DNA from 2 places in the Streptomyces sp. WAC04114 genome. Region 1 is predicted to be linked to the other one. Evidence: riboswitches for the same ligand, from Rfam matches in the RefSeq annotation. Region 1 holds a riboswitch; the other holds the start of a gene.
What was found. Region 1 has a riboswitch for glycine ahead of gcvP (aminomethyl-transferring glycine dehydrogenase). Riboswitches for the same ligand answer to the same signal wherever they lie in the genome.
Positions count from the first base shown of each region.

Region 2: it holds a riboswitch for glycine, as region 1 does, so the genes downstream of both, gcvT (glycine cleavage system aminomethyltransferase GcvT) here and gcvP (aminomethyl-transferring glycine dehydrogenase) in region 1, are expected to answer to the same signal.

Region 1 covers NZ_JAIGQA010000138.1:6,611-14,440, reverse strand. The annotation lists gene gcvP (aminomethyl-transferring glycine dehydrogenase) at 1-2,865, opposite strand, end outside; glycine riboswitch at 3,041-3,136, opposite strand; gene K4G64_RS28505 (PRC-barrel domain-containing protein) at 3,250-3,624, shown strand; gene K4G64_RS28500 (DNA polymerase IV) at 3,543-5,003, opposite strand; gene K4G64_RS28495 (MerR family transcriptional regulator) at 5,171-5,854, opposite strand; gene K4G64_RS28490 (bifunctional nuclease family protein) at 6,150-6,623, opposite strand; gene K4G64_RS28485 (MerR family transcriptional regulator) at 6,708-7,445, opposite strand; gene K4G64_RS28480 (FHA domain-containing protein) at 7,499-7,830, opposite strand, start outside.
Region 2 covers NZ_JAIGQA010000018.1:27,686-35,515, forward strand. The annotation lists gene glyA (serine hydroxymethyltransferase) at 1-467, opposite strand, end outside; gene gcvH (glycine cleavage system protein GcvH) at 477-854, opposite strand; gene gcvT (glycine cleavage system aminomethyltransferase GcvT) at 958-2,079, opposite strand; glycine riboswitch at 2,264-2,363, opposite strand; gene K4G64_RS08005 (AAA family ATPase) at 2,586-3,254, shown strand; gene K4G64_RS08010 (enhanced serine sensitivity protein SseB) at 3,357-4,145, shown strand; gene K4G64_RS08015 (enhanced serine sensitivity protein SseB C-terminal domain-containing protein) at 4,309-5,109, shown strand; gene K4G64_RS08020 (ABC transporter permease) at 5,453-6,451, shown strand; gene K4G64_RS08025 (ABC transporter substrate-binding protein) at 6,460-7,830, shown strand, end outside.

The DNA.
Region 1 (7,830 bases):
CGGCGGGCAGGAGCAGACGAGGTTCCGGTCGCCGAAGGCCTGGTCGATGCGGCGCACCGGCGGCCAGTACTTGTCGGCGGTCGACACCCCGGCCGGGAAGACGGCCTCCTCACGGCTGTAGGCGTGCTCCCACGCCCCGGCGAGCGCGCCGGCGGTGTGCGGGGCGCCGCGCAGCGGGTTGTCCTCCGCGGGCCACTCGCCGGAGCCGACCTTCTCGATCTCCGCGCGGATGGCGATCATCGCCTCGCAGAAGCGGTCGAGCTCCGCCAGGTCCTCCGACTCGGTCGGCTCGATCATCAGCGTCCCGGCGACCGGGAACGACATGGTCGGCGCGTGGAAGCCGTAGTCGATCAGCCGCTTGGCGACGTCGTCGACGCTCACGCCGGTCGCCTTGGTGAGGGGCCGCAGGTCGATGATGCACTCGTGCGCGACGAGACCGCCGGGGCCGGTGTAGAGCACCGGGTAGTGCGGCTCCAGACGCTTGGCGATGTAGTTGGCGCTGAGCACGGCCACCTGCGTGGCCCGCTTCAGCCCCTCGCCGCCCATCAGCCGGACGTACGCCCACGAGATGGGCAGGATGCCGGCGGAGCCCCAGGGGGCCGCCGAGATGGGCCCGACGCCCGTCTCCGGGCCGGCCTCGGGCTGCAGCGGGTGGTTCGGCAGGTAGGGCGCGAGGTGCTCGCGCACCGCGACCGGGCCGACGCCGGGACCGCCGCCGCCGTGCGGGATGCAGAAGGTCTTGTGCAGGTTCAGGTGCGAGACGTCGCCACCGAAGTGCCCCGGCTTGGCGAGCCCGACGAGCGCGTTGAGGTTGGCACCGTCGACGTAGACCTGCCCGCCCGCCTCGTGTACCTGCGCGCAGATGTCGGCGACGTGCTCCTCGAACACACCGTGCGTGGACGGGTACGTGATCATGAGCACGGCCAGCTGGTCGCCGTACTGCTCGATCTTGGCCCGCAGATCCTCGACGTCGATCTCGCCGTCCTCGGCGGTCTTGACGACGACGACCTTCATGCCGGCCATCACGGCGCTGGCGGCGTTGGTGCCGTGCGCGGACGACGGGATCAGGCAGACGGTGCGCTGCTCGTCCCCGTTGGCCCGGTGGTACCCGCGGACGGCGAGCAGACCGGCCAGCTCGCCCTGCGACCCGGCGTTCGGCTGGAGGGAGACCTTGTCGTAGCCGGTGACCTCGGCGAGCCGGTCCTCCAGCTCGTGGATGAGCGTGAGGTAGCCCCCGGCCTGCTCGGCGGGCGCGAAGGGGTGCAACTGACCGAACTCGGGCCAGGTGACCGGCTCCATCTCGGTGGTCGCGTTGAGCTTCATGGTGCAGGAGCCCAGCGGGATCATGCCCCGGTCGAGCGCGTAGTCGCGGTCGGCCAGCTTGCGCAGGTAGCGCAGCATGGCGGTCTCGGAGCGGTGCTGGTGGAAGACGGGGTGCGTCAGGTAGTCGTCGGTCCGCAGCAGCGCGGCCGGGAGTCCGTCCCCGGTGGCCGCGTCCAGCGCCTCGACGACGCCTTCGACACCGAAGGCGGCCCACACGGCGCGCAGCTGGGCGCGCGTGGTGGTCTCGTCACAGGCGATCGAGACGTGGTCGGCGTCGACGAGCCGCAGATTGACCCCGTTGTCCCGGGCGGCGGCCACGACCTCGGCGGCCCGGCCCTCGACCCGCACGGTCAGGGTGTCGAAGTAGGCTCCGTGCACGACCTCGACGCCGCCGCTCGCGAGCCCGGCGGCCAGGACCGTGGCGTACCGGTGGGTGCGACGGGCGATGCCCTTCAGGCCCTCCGGGCCGTGGTAGACGGCGTACATGCCGGCCATGACGGCGAGCAGCACCTGCGCGGTGCAGATGTTGCTGGTCGCCTTCTCACGGCGGATGTGCTGCTCGCGCGTCTGCAGCGCCAGCCGGTAGGCCTTGTTGCCGTCGGCGTCCACGGACACGCCGACGAGCCGCCCCGGCAGGCTGCGCGCCATCTTGTCCTGGACCGCCATGTAGCCGGCGTGCGGGCCGCCGAAGCCCATCGGGACGCCGAAGCGCTGCGTCGTGCCGACGGCGATGTCCGCCCCGAGCTCACCAGGCGACTTCAGCAGCATCAGCGCCAGCAGATCGGCGGCGACGGTGACCAGCGCCCCGAGCTCGTGCGCCCGGTCGATGACCGGCTTGAGGTCCCGCACGGCACCGGAGGCACCCGGGTACTGGAGCAGCACGCCGTTGATCTCGCGCTCGGCGATCTCGGCGGGGATGCCCTCGCTGAGGTCGGCGACGACGATCTCGACGCCGGTCGGCTCGGCGCGCGTCTGGATCACGGCGATGGTCTGCGGCAGCGTGTCCGCGTCGACCAGGAACAGGCCCTTCTTGTTCTTGCCCAGGCGCCGCGACAGCGCCATGGCCTCGGCGGCCGCGGTGCCCTCGTCGAGCAGGGAGGCGCCGGAGGTCGGCAGCCCGGTCAGGTCCGCGACCACCGTCTGGAAGTTCAGCAGCGCCTCCAGCCGGCCCTGCGAGATCTCCGGCTGGTACGGCGTGTAGGCCGTGTACCACGACGGGTTCTCCATGACGTTGCGCATGATGACCGGCGGCGTGAAGGTGCCGTAGTAGCCGAGCCCGATCATGGAACCGAGGACCTGGTTGCGGTCGGCGAGGGAGCGCAGCTCGGCGATCACCTCGGCCTCGCTGCGGGCGCCCGGGAGGTCCAATGCCTCGGCGCTCTTGATCACGGCGGGTACCGCGGCGGCCGTGAGCTCGTCGAGGGAGCCGTAGCCGACCTGGGCGAGCATCTTGGCGCAGGCCTCGTGGTCGGGGCCGATGTGGCGCTGCTCGAAGGGGACTGCCTCTTCGAGCTCGGAGAGCGGAATGCGGTGGGCGGTCATTACGGAGGCCTCCTGGTCGACACGACCTGCGAGGGGCACCACGGCACGGGTACCCGGACGGCCTCCCCCTCTGTCATCTCAACCTGAGAGCTTCACCGGATCGCCCGAAGGCCTCCGGCTTTCACCGTCGGTGAGAGCGGAAGCCGTCGACACCCGCCCTGCTTTCCAGAGTGACCTCGTCCGTGCGGTACGTGAGCCTGAGAGATTCCGGGGAGGATTTGCTCCTTCGGCGCCTCCGATGATGTCTGGAGGACTCTCCCGCGCGGGGTCAACAGCCGCTGCCAGCGTACCAGCGAGGTCAACGCACGAACCTTCGAGTGGCCGCATCCCCGCTTGTACCGTTTTGTAGTGTTTACGGATGAGGTGCGACCATATGGAGGGCCCGTGCGAACCGACATCGATCCGCGCAACCTGATCGGCCGCAAGGCGTTCGACCGCAACGGGACCAGGATCGGCACGATCGACGAGGTCTATCTCGACGACGCCACCGGCGAACCGGAGTGGGCGGCCATACGGACCGGCCTGTTCAGCAGGGACGCCTTCGTCCCCCTGGAGCCCAGCGAACTGATCGAGGGCGCCCTCCACGTCCCCTTCGAACGCGCCCTGATCAAGGACGCCCCCGACTTCGGCGTCGGCCGCCACCTCTCCCCCGAGCAGGAACTGCAGCTCTACCACCACTACGGTCTCGACGTCGCCGCCCCGCCCCCGCTGCCGGACCACGACTTCGGCAAGCTCGCGGGCACCGACGAGACGGCGTGAGTCTCCTCCCCGGGCCCGCCGCCTCCCCCATCTGGACCTGGCCCCTGTAACACCAACGGCAACGGATCCGCCGCCTCGAGGTCCGGATCGTCGACCCGGAACGTCCGCACCCGCCCGGGCTCCGAGTCGGGCGTCTCGAACCGTACGGTGACCCGCCCGAGGCCGCTGCCCTGCACCCATCCGTGCCCGAACGCGGCATGCCTCACGTCGTGCCCGGCGGGCCACCGCCGCTCGGCGAGCGACGGCTGCTCCTCGGCCGCCGCCACGGCGTGTTCCTCGACCGGGCCCTCGGCGACCGCCCGCTCCCCCGCCGCCTGGGCGAACAGGTCCTCCTGCGTGTAGTCGGCGAGCCCGCTGACCCCCACCCCGAGGAGCCGCACCCCACCAGTCGTGTCGACCGAGTCCAGCAGCCTGGCCGCCGCCTCGCGGATCACCGCGGGATCATCCGTGGGCCCGCGCAGCGTCTCGGACCGGGTGAGCGTCGAGAAGTCGTACCGCCGCACCTTCAGCACGATCGTCCGCCCCGACAGCCCGGCCCCGCGCAGCCTGCGCACACACCGCTCGGCGAGCCGCTGCACCTCCAGCCCGACCCGCGTCCGGTCATGGATGTCCACGTCGTAGGTGTCCTCGACCGACACCGATTTCGTCTCGCGCTCCGCCACCACCGGCCGGTCGTCACGCGCCAGGGCCATGGCGTACAGACCGTGCCCGTGCGCCTTCCCCAGCAGCCGGACCAGCTCGTCCTCGCCCGCTTCGACGATCTCCTCGACCGTGGTGATCCCGGCCCGCCTCAGATGGTCCCCCGTCGCCGGCCCCACCCCGGGCAGCGTCCGCACCGACATCGGCCCGAGCATCGCCCGCTCGGTCCCCGGCTCGATCACCACCAGTCCGTCGGGCTTGGCCTCCTCCGAGGCGATCTTCGCGAGCATCTTGGAGGCGGCGAGCCCCACCGATCCCGTGAGCCCCGTGACAGCCCGTATGTCCGCGCGCAGCTTGACCCCGGCCAGCCGCGCCGACGACTCGTCCCAGGCCACTCCCCCGGCCTCCAGGTCCACGAACGCCTCGTCCAGACTCAGCGGCTCCACCAGAGGCGACAGCGCGCGCAGCAGCTCCATCACCCGCTCGCTGATCGACTTGTAGAGAGTGAAGCGCGGCACGAGATACGCGGCATTGGGCGCGAGGCGCCGGGCCTGCCCCATGGGCATCGCCGAATGCACCCCGAAGACCCTCGCCTCGTACGACGCGGTCGCCACCACCCCACGAGGCCCGAGCCCGCCCACGACCACGGCCTTCCCACGCAGACTCGGCTTGGACGCCTGCTCCACCGAAGCGAAGAAGGCATCCATGTCGAGATGCAGGATCGTGGGCGCGGTTCTCACAACTCCGATGCTGCCCTACGCCACTGACAACGCCCCGCGCGGCAGCCCCCGATGCCCCACCGGAAACCGCTGCGGCACCCCCTGGCACCCCACCGGAAACCGCCTACGCCCGGGCGCGGAAACGTCCCGCCTCCTGCGACCGCGTACATCCCGCGTCGCTCGACGGCTCAGACGGCCCGGTTCCGCCGGCGCGCCAGCTCGTCCGCCGGATTGGGCCCCACCAGGGTCTCGCCGGTGTCGACACGCTCACCGTGCAGCTGGGACAGGGCGCTCTCGACGTCCCGCCACACCACGCCCACGGCGATCCCGAACACGCCCTGGCCGCCCTGGAGCAGGGCATGGACCTCATCGGGCGAGGTGCACTCGTAGACCGTCGCGCCGTCGCTCATCAGCGTCATGCGCTCCAGATCGCTGAAACCGCGTTCCCTGAGGTGCTGGACGGCCGTGCGGATGTTCTGCAGCGACACCCCGGTGTCGAGGAACCGCTTGACGATCTTCAGGACCACCACGTCCCGGAAGCTGTACAGCCGCTGCGTCCCGGACCCGTAGGCGGGGCGCACGCTCGGCTCGACGAGCCCGGTGCGCGCCCAGTAGTCCAACTGCCGGTAGGTGATACCGGCGGCCGCGCAGGCCGTGGGGCCGCGATAGCCGATCTGCTCGGACGCCATGGACGTCGTCCCTCCGCTGCTCGGCACCGCTGTCGGTCGCTGCGGAGCGTGATCGGCCGCACCACCGGGCTGGGGGCATCCCCCGCCCGGGAAGGGCCGTGAGCCGGGGGGAGGGTACGGACCGCTCGCCCTGAGACTGCGCTCGGGGCCGCCCCCAGCCGTACCGTCGCCGCTGCTTCTCACGCCGACCTCCGTCCTTGACCTGCCTTCTCGACGGTAGGCAGTCACCAGGGGTGCGTCAACGATCGCCACACTCGCCACGCCGAGTGATAATCACCCTGAGAGTGGTTTCCCGTGCCCCGTCGCGGGGAAAGGCTAGCCGAATGCGTCCGGCACGAGCCGTATGACGCTCTCACGCGCCTCCGGCACATGCGGGCATTTCACCCCTCACACGAACGGCGGGCGGCCCCGTCACGGACCACACCGTCCGCCGGACCGCCCACACGACTCTTCCGACCGCTGCCGCTCCCCCGGGAGCTCACTGACTGCTGCTGCCGAAGTCCTCCGGAGAGATCTGGTCGAGGAACTCGCGGAACTTCTCCACCTCGTCCTCCTGCTCGTCCGGGATCGCGATACCGGCGTCGTCGAGCACCGTGTCACTGCCGTAGATCGGCGTCCCGGTGCGCAGCGCGAGCGCTATGGCGTCGGACGGGCGGGCGCTCACCTCGACGCCGCTGGCGAAGACCAGCTCCGCGTAGAAGACGCCCTCACGCAGGTCCGTGATGCGCACTTCCGTGAGCTCCTGGCCGACGGCTTCCAGCACGTCCTTGAACAGGTCGTGTGTCAGCGGCCGCGCGGGAGCCATCCCCTGCTGGGCGAAGGCGATCGCCGTCGCCTCCCCCGGTCCGATCCAGATGGGGAGGTAACGGTCGCCTCCCACTTCACGCAGCAGCACGATCGGTTGGTTGGAGGGCATCTCGACCCGGACACCTACGACATCGAGCTCGTTCACACAGCAACCCTAGGCCGTGCTCGGGACGTTTGGGTAGTCGGGCCGGGATCGGGCGCCCGATCCGGCCCCCTGACAGCCGGCCCCTCAGGGCAGCCGAACCCCGAGCGCCGACTGCACCAGCGCGGCGTGCAGCTTCACCGTGAGCCCCGCCAGCTCCTTGGTACGGGCCTCGGCATGAGCCCTGGTCTGCGGGTTGCGGTGCCGCCTGAGCGGGGCCACCACCTGGCCCACCAGACCGGCCTCCCGCTCCGCGGCGGCCTTCATGGCCCGCAGATGCCGCGGCTCGATCCCGAACCGCCCGAGTTCGACGACGAGCAAGGCGACGGTGACCGCCTCGGCGTCGTACGCCCCGTCCTCCAGTGGAGTGAGGAGGCCGTAGGACTCCCACTCCTTGAGCTCCTGCTGCTCGACGCCGACGGCGGCGAGCAGCTCGTCCCGCCGGATCCTGGCCGCTGTGGGCCCCTCGGGCGGCTCGGGGACGGACGCACCGTCACGCTGGCGCCCCACGACCGGCAGCTGCACGGCCTCACCGCGCTCCATGGCCTCCAGGTGCTCCCGGATCACCTTCAGGGGCAGATAGTGGTCCCGCTGCATCCTCAGGACGTGACCGAGGCGCTCGACGTCATGGGCGCTGAACTTGCGATACCCCGACGGGGTCCGCTGCGGCTCGATGAGCCCTTCCGACTCCAGGAAGCGGATCTTGGAGATGGTCACTTCGGGAAACTCGTCGCGCAGCGCGCTCAGCACCGCGCCGATGCTCATCAGCCCACTGTCCGTGGCGGCGGTGCCGTGTCCGGCACCGCCGCTCGGTGTTTGAAGCATGGACCTTCCCTGACGGATGGACCTTCGCCGAGGCCTGTCCGGACCGAGTCCGGTCAGTAGCCCCGCTGGCTGGCGTAGAAGACCAGCCGGTACTTGCCGATCTGCACCTCGTCGCCGTTGTTCAGGGCGACCTGGTCGATCCGCTCCCGGTTCACATACGTGCCGTTCAGGCTGCCCACGTCGGCCACCGTGAACGAACCGTCCTGACCACGACGGAACTCCACGTGCCGCCGGGACACCGTCACGTCGTCCAGGAAGATGTCGCTCTGCGGATGCCGGCCGGCCGTGGTCAGGTCGCCGTCCAGCAGGAAGCGGCTGCCCGAGTTCGGCCCGCGGCGCACGACCAGGAGCGCGGAGCCCAGCGGCAGCGCGTCGACCGCGGCCT
Region 2 (7,830 bases), on a different contig from region 1:
GCCATGTCCACCCGGCCGTCGTCGCCCACGTGGTAGGCGACGACGTCGTAGAGCTTGCCGGAGAAGTTGATCTTCATGCCGTGGGTCAGGTGCCCGCCGTGCGCGAGGTTCAGCCCCATGATGGTGTCGCCCGGCTTGAGCAGCGCGAACATCGCGGCGGCGTTGGCCTGGGCGCCCGAGTGCGGCTGGACGTTGGCGTGCTCGGCGCCGAACAGCTCCTTGACGCGGTCGATCGCGATCTGCTCGACCACGTCGACGTGCTCGCAGCCGCCGTAGTAGCGGCGGCCGGGGTAGCCCTCGGCGTACTTGTTGGTGAGGACCGAGCCCTGCGCCTCCATGACCGCGACCGGAGCGAAGTTCTCCGAGGCGATCATCTCCAGCGTGGACTGCTGACGGTGCAGCTCGGCGTCGACCGCGGCGGCGACCGCCGGGTCGAGCTCGTGCAGGGGTGTGTTCAGGACGGACATACGACTCCCTCAGCCCGCGGAGAACGCGGTGTACTCGTCGGCGGAGAGCAGGTCGCCCGGCTCGTCCGTGACCCGCACCTTGAACAGCCAGCCGCCCTCGAAGGGGGCCGAGTTCACCAGCGACGGGTCGTTCACGACGTCCTCGTTGACCTCGGTGATCTCACCGGAGACCGGGGAGTACAGGTCGGACACCGACTTGGTCGACTCCAGCTCGCCGCAGGTCTCGCCGGCGGACACCGAGTCGCCCACCTCGGGAAGCTGGACGAACACGACGTCACCGAGCGCGTTGGCCGCGTGCTCCGTGATGCCGACCGTCGAGACGCCGTCCTCGGCGGCCGACAGCCACTCGTGCTCCTTGCTGTAGCGCAGCTCTTTGGGGTTGCTCATGGCCTGGATTCTCCTGTACGCGCGGGAGTGCTGTGGAAAGGGGGACTGCTGGTGAGCTGGGACGACGGGCACGGGGTCGCTGCCGCGGCCCTTCGGCCAGTGTCTACTTCTGGCGCTTGTAGAACGGCAGCGCCACGACCTCGTACGGCTCGTGACTGCCCCGGATGTCCACACCGACACCGGCCGTGCCCGGCGTGGAGTACATGGCGTCGACGTAGGCCATCGCGATCGGCTTGCCCAGCGTGGGGGAGGGGGCCCCGGAGGTGACCTCGCCGATCACCTTGCCCTCGGCGACGACCGCGTACCCGGCGCGCGGGACCCGGCGGCCCTCGGCGATCAGGCCGACCAGCACGCGCGGCGGCTCGTGATTCGCGTTCTCCGCGGCCTCGCGCAGGGCCTCACGCCCCACGAAGTCGCCCTCCTTCTCGAACTTCACCACCCGGCCGAGCCCGGCGTCGAAGGGCGTGAGGGAGGTCGTCAGCTCGTGCCCGTACAGCGGCATGCCCGCCTCCAGGCGCAGCGTGTCGCGGCAGGACAGCCCGCACGGGACGAGGCCGACGCCCTCGCCGGCCTTGGTCAGGGCCTGCCACAGCTCGACCGCGTGCTCCGGCTTCACGAACAGCTCGAAGCCGTCCTCGCCGGTGTAGCCGGTCCGGGCGATCAGGGCCGGGACGCCCGCGACCGTGCCGGGCAGCCCGGCGTAGTACTTCAGGCCGTCGAGGTCGGCGTCGGTCAGGGACTTCAGGATCCCCGGCGACTGCGGCCCCTGGACGGCGAGCAGCGCGTAGGCGTCCCGGTCGTCGCGCACCTCGGCGTCGAAGCCGGCGGCGCGCTCGGTCAGCGCGTCCAGCACCACCTGGGCGTTGGAGGCGTTCGCGACGACCATGTACTCGCTCTCGCCGAGGCGGTAGACGATCAGGTCGTCCAGGATGCCGCCGTCGGCCCGGCAGATCATGGTGTAGCGGGCCCGGCCCGGCTTCACGCCCCCGATGTTGCCCACCAGGGCGAAGTCCAGCAGCGCGGCGGCCTGCGGTCCGGTGACGGTGATCTCGCCCATGTGGGAGAGGTCGAAGAGGCCGGCCTTCGTGCGCACGGCGATGTGCTCGTCGCGCTCGGAGCCGTAGCGCAGGGGCATGTCCCAGCCGGCGAAGTCGGTCATCGTCGCGCCGAGCGAACGATGCAGGGCATCGAGCGCGGTGTGACGGAGTTCTCCTGTACTGCTCACGGTCGGTCGTCTCCCAAGGCAAATGGGGGTCCCTCCCGCGCGAGCGAAGCCGAGCGTGGGGGAGGGCGAGGTCGTTCCTCCCCATCTGTCATCGGAACCTGAGAGGTTCGCCATGACCACACGGGACACGGCTTGCACCTTGGGTGGAGCCACCGGTGGCCGGTGACTCGCTTTTCAGATGTGCCTCGCCCGCGCGGTAACGGGGCCTGAGAGATTCAAGGGAGGGACTTGCTCCTTCGGCGCCCCAGCTCTTGCGGTGCTGGGGACTCTCCCGCGCGGATTCAAACGGCCGGTATGCAGTTGGCGCGCACATCATTGCACGCATCCTTCCGGCGCGGCAGGGGGACCTTTCACAGGGAGTGCACGAGTCCCGCGCGCCGGACACAGCGACCTGTAGCAGCCCTGTTGCAGGACGAGAACGTAAATGAGAGGCCTGCCGCATTACCTTCTCTTTACACTCGGCGGGGATGGGACTCCGTACCTGGCCCCAGGGGAGGACGATCACGGTGAACAGGACCACCGCGTACGCGACGACGGGCATCGCGCCGCCCGAGCAGCCGGCCGCAGCTCCGGTCCGGGCGGTCCGCGCCCCGGCGCCGGCGCCGGTCGTCCGCGACCTGCGCGACCGCCCCGGGGGCGGCCCGCACGCGCTGCTGTTCGGCCCCCGCGACCTCGTCGTGGTCACGGGCCTGCCCGGCAGCGGCAAGTCGACGCTGATGCGGCGCACCGTGCCGGGCCGGCGCATCGACTCCCAGGACACCCGCGACCGCTGGGAGCGCCGCATGCCGCGCGCCCTGCCGTACGCGCTCTACCGCCCCCTCGTCCGCCTCTCCCACTACGCCGGGCTGCGCCGCGCCCTGCGCACCGGGGACGGCGTCGTCGTGCACGACTGCGGCACCCAGGCCTGGGTCCGCCGCTGGCTCGCCCGCGAGGCCCGCCGCCGGGGCGGCACGCTCCACCTGCTCCTCCTCGACGTCACCCCCGAGCAGGCCCTGGCCGGTCAGCGCGACCGCGGCCGCGGCGTCTCGCGCTACGCGTTCCTGCGCCACCGCGCGGCGAGCAACCGCCTCCTTCGCGCGGTCGAGCGCGGCGACCTCCCCACCGGCTGCGGCTCGGCCGTCCTCGCCGACCGGGACACGGCGAACGCCCTGCACAGAATCGGCTTCACGGGCTGAGCCCGCGCCGTCCCGCGCAGTCCCGGTTCCCGATGCCCCCGGGCGTCCGTCAGCCGTTAGCCTTTTGAGCCACAGCAGTGGTTCCAGGCAGGCGGTAGGCAGATGGACATCCCGGCGGACTTCTCCGCGGACTTCCCGGCGCAGACGCAGACGCACCCGCACGGCGGTTGGCCCGGCAACGAGCTGGAGGAGGTGCTCTCGGCCTCCCTCGGCGCCGGGCCGGCGGCCGGCGGGCGGATCGTCGAGGTGCTCGGCCGGAGCTTCGTGTGGATCCCGCTGCCCAGCGGCGGCGGCCCGCACAGCGGCCCCCTCGACCTGCCCGGCATCGAGATCGACGGCCAGGCGTTCGTGCCGGTGTTCAGCTCCGAGGAGCAGTTCCGCCAGGTCGTCGGCTCCCACATGTCGTACACCATCGCGCCCGCCGTGGAGTTCGCCCGGGGCCTGCCCCCGCACGCCGGCATAGCCGTCAACCCGGGCGGTGTGGTGGGCATCCCGCTCCCGCCGCCCGCCGTGGCCGAGCTGTGCCGGGCCGGCCGGACCCCGCTGGACGGTCCCGCGAGCGGCGGCCGGGTCCGCCTCTTCGAGCCCGACTGGCAGGACGACCCGGTGGACTTCCTCGCCGCCGCCTCCACCGAGTTCGAGGCGACCGGCGTCGTCGTCACGGCCCGCCGCTGCCTCGCCGCGATCGAGACCGCCGACCCGGTGATGTTCGTCGGCGTCGAACTCTCCCAGTGGGAAGGCGACCTGCGCGCCCTGCCCCTGGACGCCCTCACCCGGGCCGTCACTGCCGTCCCGGCCCCCTGGCAGGTCAACCTCGTCCTCCTGGACGTGGCGGAGGACCCGGTGGGAGCGTGGATGCGGGAGCGGGTCCGGCCCTTCTACCAGCGTTAGGGCAGCGCCCCAGGGGCGCGGGGCCGTATCGCCGTGCGGCTCCGCCGCGTGGGCGCGGTCAACCACACACGACCCGCACCCGCCCGACGGCACAAATCCCCGCCGCTCCCCCGCGGGCTTAAGCTAGGACACCGTCGAGGCGGTGTACGAAGGGGCGGTAAAGGTGAGCGCGAGCGGCACGGCCGCGGCCGGACAGGTCGAGCACATGCTGCGCCAGGTCACGCCCGGGCGTTACGACGCCTACGAGGCACTCCTGCGCGCGCTCGCGACCCCGCACAGCGGCCAGATCTGGATGCTCCTGTGGCACGGGCAGGCCGGCTCCCCCGACGCCCAGTACGGAAACATGGACGTCGACGGCTGCGGCTACGCCCCCTGTGTGACCTCCGCCCAGGAGCTCTCCGCCAGCGGCTGGAACCGCTCCTACGAGGTGGTCGACGGGGTCGACGTCGCCCGCGCCCTCTACCCCGACCACTACGGCCTCTGGCTCAACCCGCACGCCCCCGGCGGCGGCGTCGGCATCCCCTGGCTGGACCTGCGCAGAATCGCCACGGGCCTGGACCGCCAGCCCGCCGGCCCCCTGCGGCTGTCCGAACCCGCCATCGAGATCCCGCAGTTCTACGCCCTGCTCGCGCAGAACGCCCACCGCACCCCGGCCGTCCGGTCGTTGCGCCGGGCCTGGGTGCAGCCCGCGCTCGGGGCGCCGTACCTCGCCATCGGACTGGATGTGTACGACACCTCGCCGCCGGCCGTGGACTCGGTGCGCGCGATGATGCAGCAGTCCCTCGGCGCCGTGCCGGACGGGCTCCCCGTGTCGACCGTCGCCATGTCCGACGAACACGACCCGGTGGCCATGTGGCTGCGTGCGAAGGCCCGCCCGTTCTACGACCGCGAGGCCCACGCCACCGCCCCCGTCCAGGCCCCGGTCTCCGGCTACGGATACCCTCCCGCGCATGGCCGGTACTGACCGGCTCGAAGTCGCCCCCCGGAGCCCCTCTCGCACCACCCCCGAAGGCGACAACCGCTCAGCTCTCCGCGCGTAGATAGGGGAGGAAAGCGCCAGTATGTCCTAGAATGCCCCTGTCTTGGCGCGTCCGACCCCCGCTACCCGCTGTCCGGATAACGGAACCCCCCAGACAGCATCACGTTTACGCATCCTTTCACCGCCAAGTCTGGCAACAGATCGCCAAAGCGTTGAAGACTCCCCGCAAGACACGGGCCCGGTCGGTCTTGTGTACGAGACAAACAAAACCGCTACAGCGGCAGCCAGGGGCTCGGCGATCGCCGGCCCGAGAGGGGTCAATCGCACCGTGACCGCACCCATCGAGACCACCGGGGCGGAAGCCGGAGCACAGCCCGAGGCCGTGCTCTCCGGGGTCAAGAAGAGCCAGATCGAGGGTCGCTCGCTCACCCAGATCGCCTGGATGCGCTTCAAGCGGGACAAGGTGGCGATGGCGGGCGGCATCGTCGTCATCCTGCTCACGCTGCTGGCGGTGTTCTCCAAGCCGATCCAGTGGATCTTCAACCTCGATCCCAACAAGTTCAACCAGGACCTCATCGACCCCGCGCTGCTCGCACCCAAGGGCGGCTGGGGAGGGATGAGTTGGGACCACCCGCTCGGCGTGGACCCCCAGTACGGCCGTGACATGCTCGCCCGCATCATCGACGGCTCCTGGGTCTCCCTCCTGGTCGCGGGCGGCGCCACGCTGCTGTCCGTGTGCATCGGCACCGTGCTCGGTGTCGTCGCCGGCTACTACGGCGGCTGGATCGACAGTGTGATCAGCAGGCTCATGGACACGTTCCTGGCCTTCCCCCTGCTGCTGTTCGCGATCTCGATCTCCGCCTCGGTGCAGGACGGGTTCTTCGGCCTCGAAGGCCTGCCGCTGCGCATCTGTGTGCTGATCTTCGTGATCGGCTTCTTCAGCTGGCCGTACATCGGCCGCATCGTGCGCGCCCAGACGATGACCCTGCGCAAGCGGGAGTTCATCGAGGCCGCCACGAGCCTCGGGGCACGCGGCCCGTACGTCCTGTTCCGGGAGCTCCTCCCGAACCTCGTCGCGCCGATCCTCGTCTACTCGACGCTGATCATCCCGACGAACATCCTGTTCGAGGCCGCGCTGAGCTTCCTCGGCGTCGGTATCGCTCCGCCGCAGGCTTCCTGGGGCGGCATGCTCAGCAACGCTGTGGATCTCTACACGGCTGATCCGCAGTACATGTTCGTGCCCGGACTGGCGATCTTCATCACCGTCCTGGCCTTCAACCTGCTGGGTGACGGGCTGCGTGACGCCCTCGACCCTCGCAGCAAGTGATCCATCTAATGAGGGGGCTTCCTCAGGTGAAGACGAGAAGGGTGACCGCCGGCGTTGCGTCGGTCCTGGCACTGTCGCTGGGTGCTGCCGCGTGCGGCGGCGGAGGTGACGACAACGACGGGGGAGGCAACGGCAAGAAGGACGCCGCGCTGAACTCGATCGTCAACGCGTCGGACAAGAAGGGAGGGACGGTCACGTACGAGCACTCGGACGTGCCGGACTCCCTCGACCCGGGCAACACGTACTACGGCTGGGTGCAGAACTTCTCCCGCCTCTACGGCCGGACGCTCACCACGTTCAAGCCGGCGGCGGGCAAGGAAGGCCTGGAGGTCGTGCCGGACCTCGCCGAGGGACTCGGCAAGTCCAGCCCGGACGCCAAGACCTGGACGTACAAGCTGCGTGCGGGTGTGAAGTTCCAGGACGGCACCCCGGTGACGTCCAAGGACGTCAAGTACGCCATCGAGCGCTCCAACTTCGCGCCCGAGGCACTGTCCAACGGCCCGACGTACTTCAAGGCGTACCTCGAGGGCGGTGACAAGTACCAGGGTCCCTACAAGGACAAGTCCGCCGAGGGCATCAAGTCCATCGAGACGCCGGACGACCGGACGATCGTCTTCAAGCTGAAGCAGCCGTTCGCCGACTTCGACTACCTGGCGACGTTCTCGCAGACGGCCCCCGTGCCACAGGCGAAGGACACCGGTGCGAAGTACGTCCAGGCCATCCAGTCCACGGGCCCGTACCAGTTCCAGTCCTACGAGGAGGGCCGCGGCGCCACCCTCGTGCGCAACAAGCAGTGGGACGCCAAGTCGGACCCGATCCGCAAGGCCCTGCCGGACAAGATCACGATCAAGTTCAAGGTCAACCCGGTCACGGTCGACAACAACCTGCTCTCCGACAAGATCACGGCTGACGCGGCCGGCACGGGTGTGCAGCCGCAGACCCAGCCGAAGGTGCTGCGCGGCAAGTACGCCAACCAGACGGACAGCTCCTACGCGGGCGCCACGCAGTACATCGCGCTCAACGTGAACGTGAAGCCGTTCGACAACGCCGAGTGCCGCAAGGCCGTTCAGTGGGGCCTCGACAAGCAGTCGGTGCTCGACGCCATGGGCGGTTCCCCGAAGGGCGACGTGGCGACCACGCTGCTGCCGCCGTCGGTGAACGGCTACACCAAGTTCGACACCTACGCGACCGAGGGTCACAAGGGTGACGTGGCCAAGGCCAAGGCGGCCCTGAAGGCGTGCGGCAAGCCCAACGGCTTCAACACGATCCTGACGGCTCGTTCCGACCGCCCCGCCGAGGTCGCCGCGGCGACCGCCATCCAGGCGTCGCTGAAGAAGATCGGCATCAACGTCGAGATCAAGCAGTTCCCCTCCGGCAAG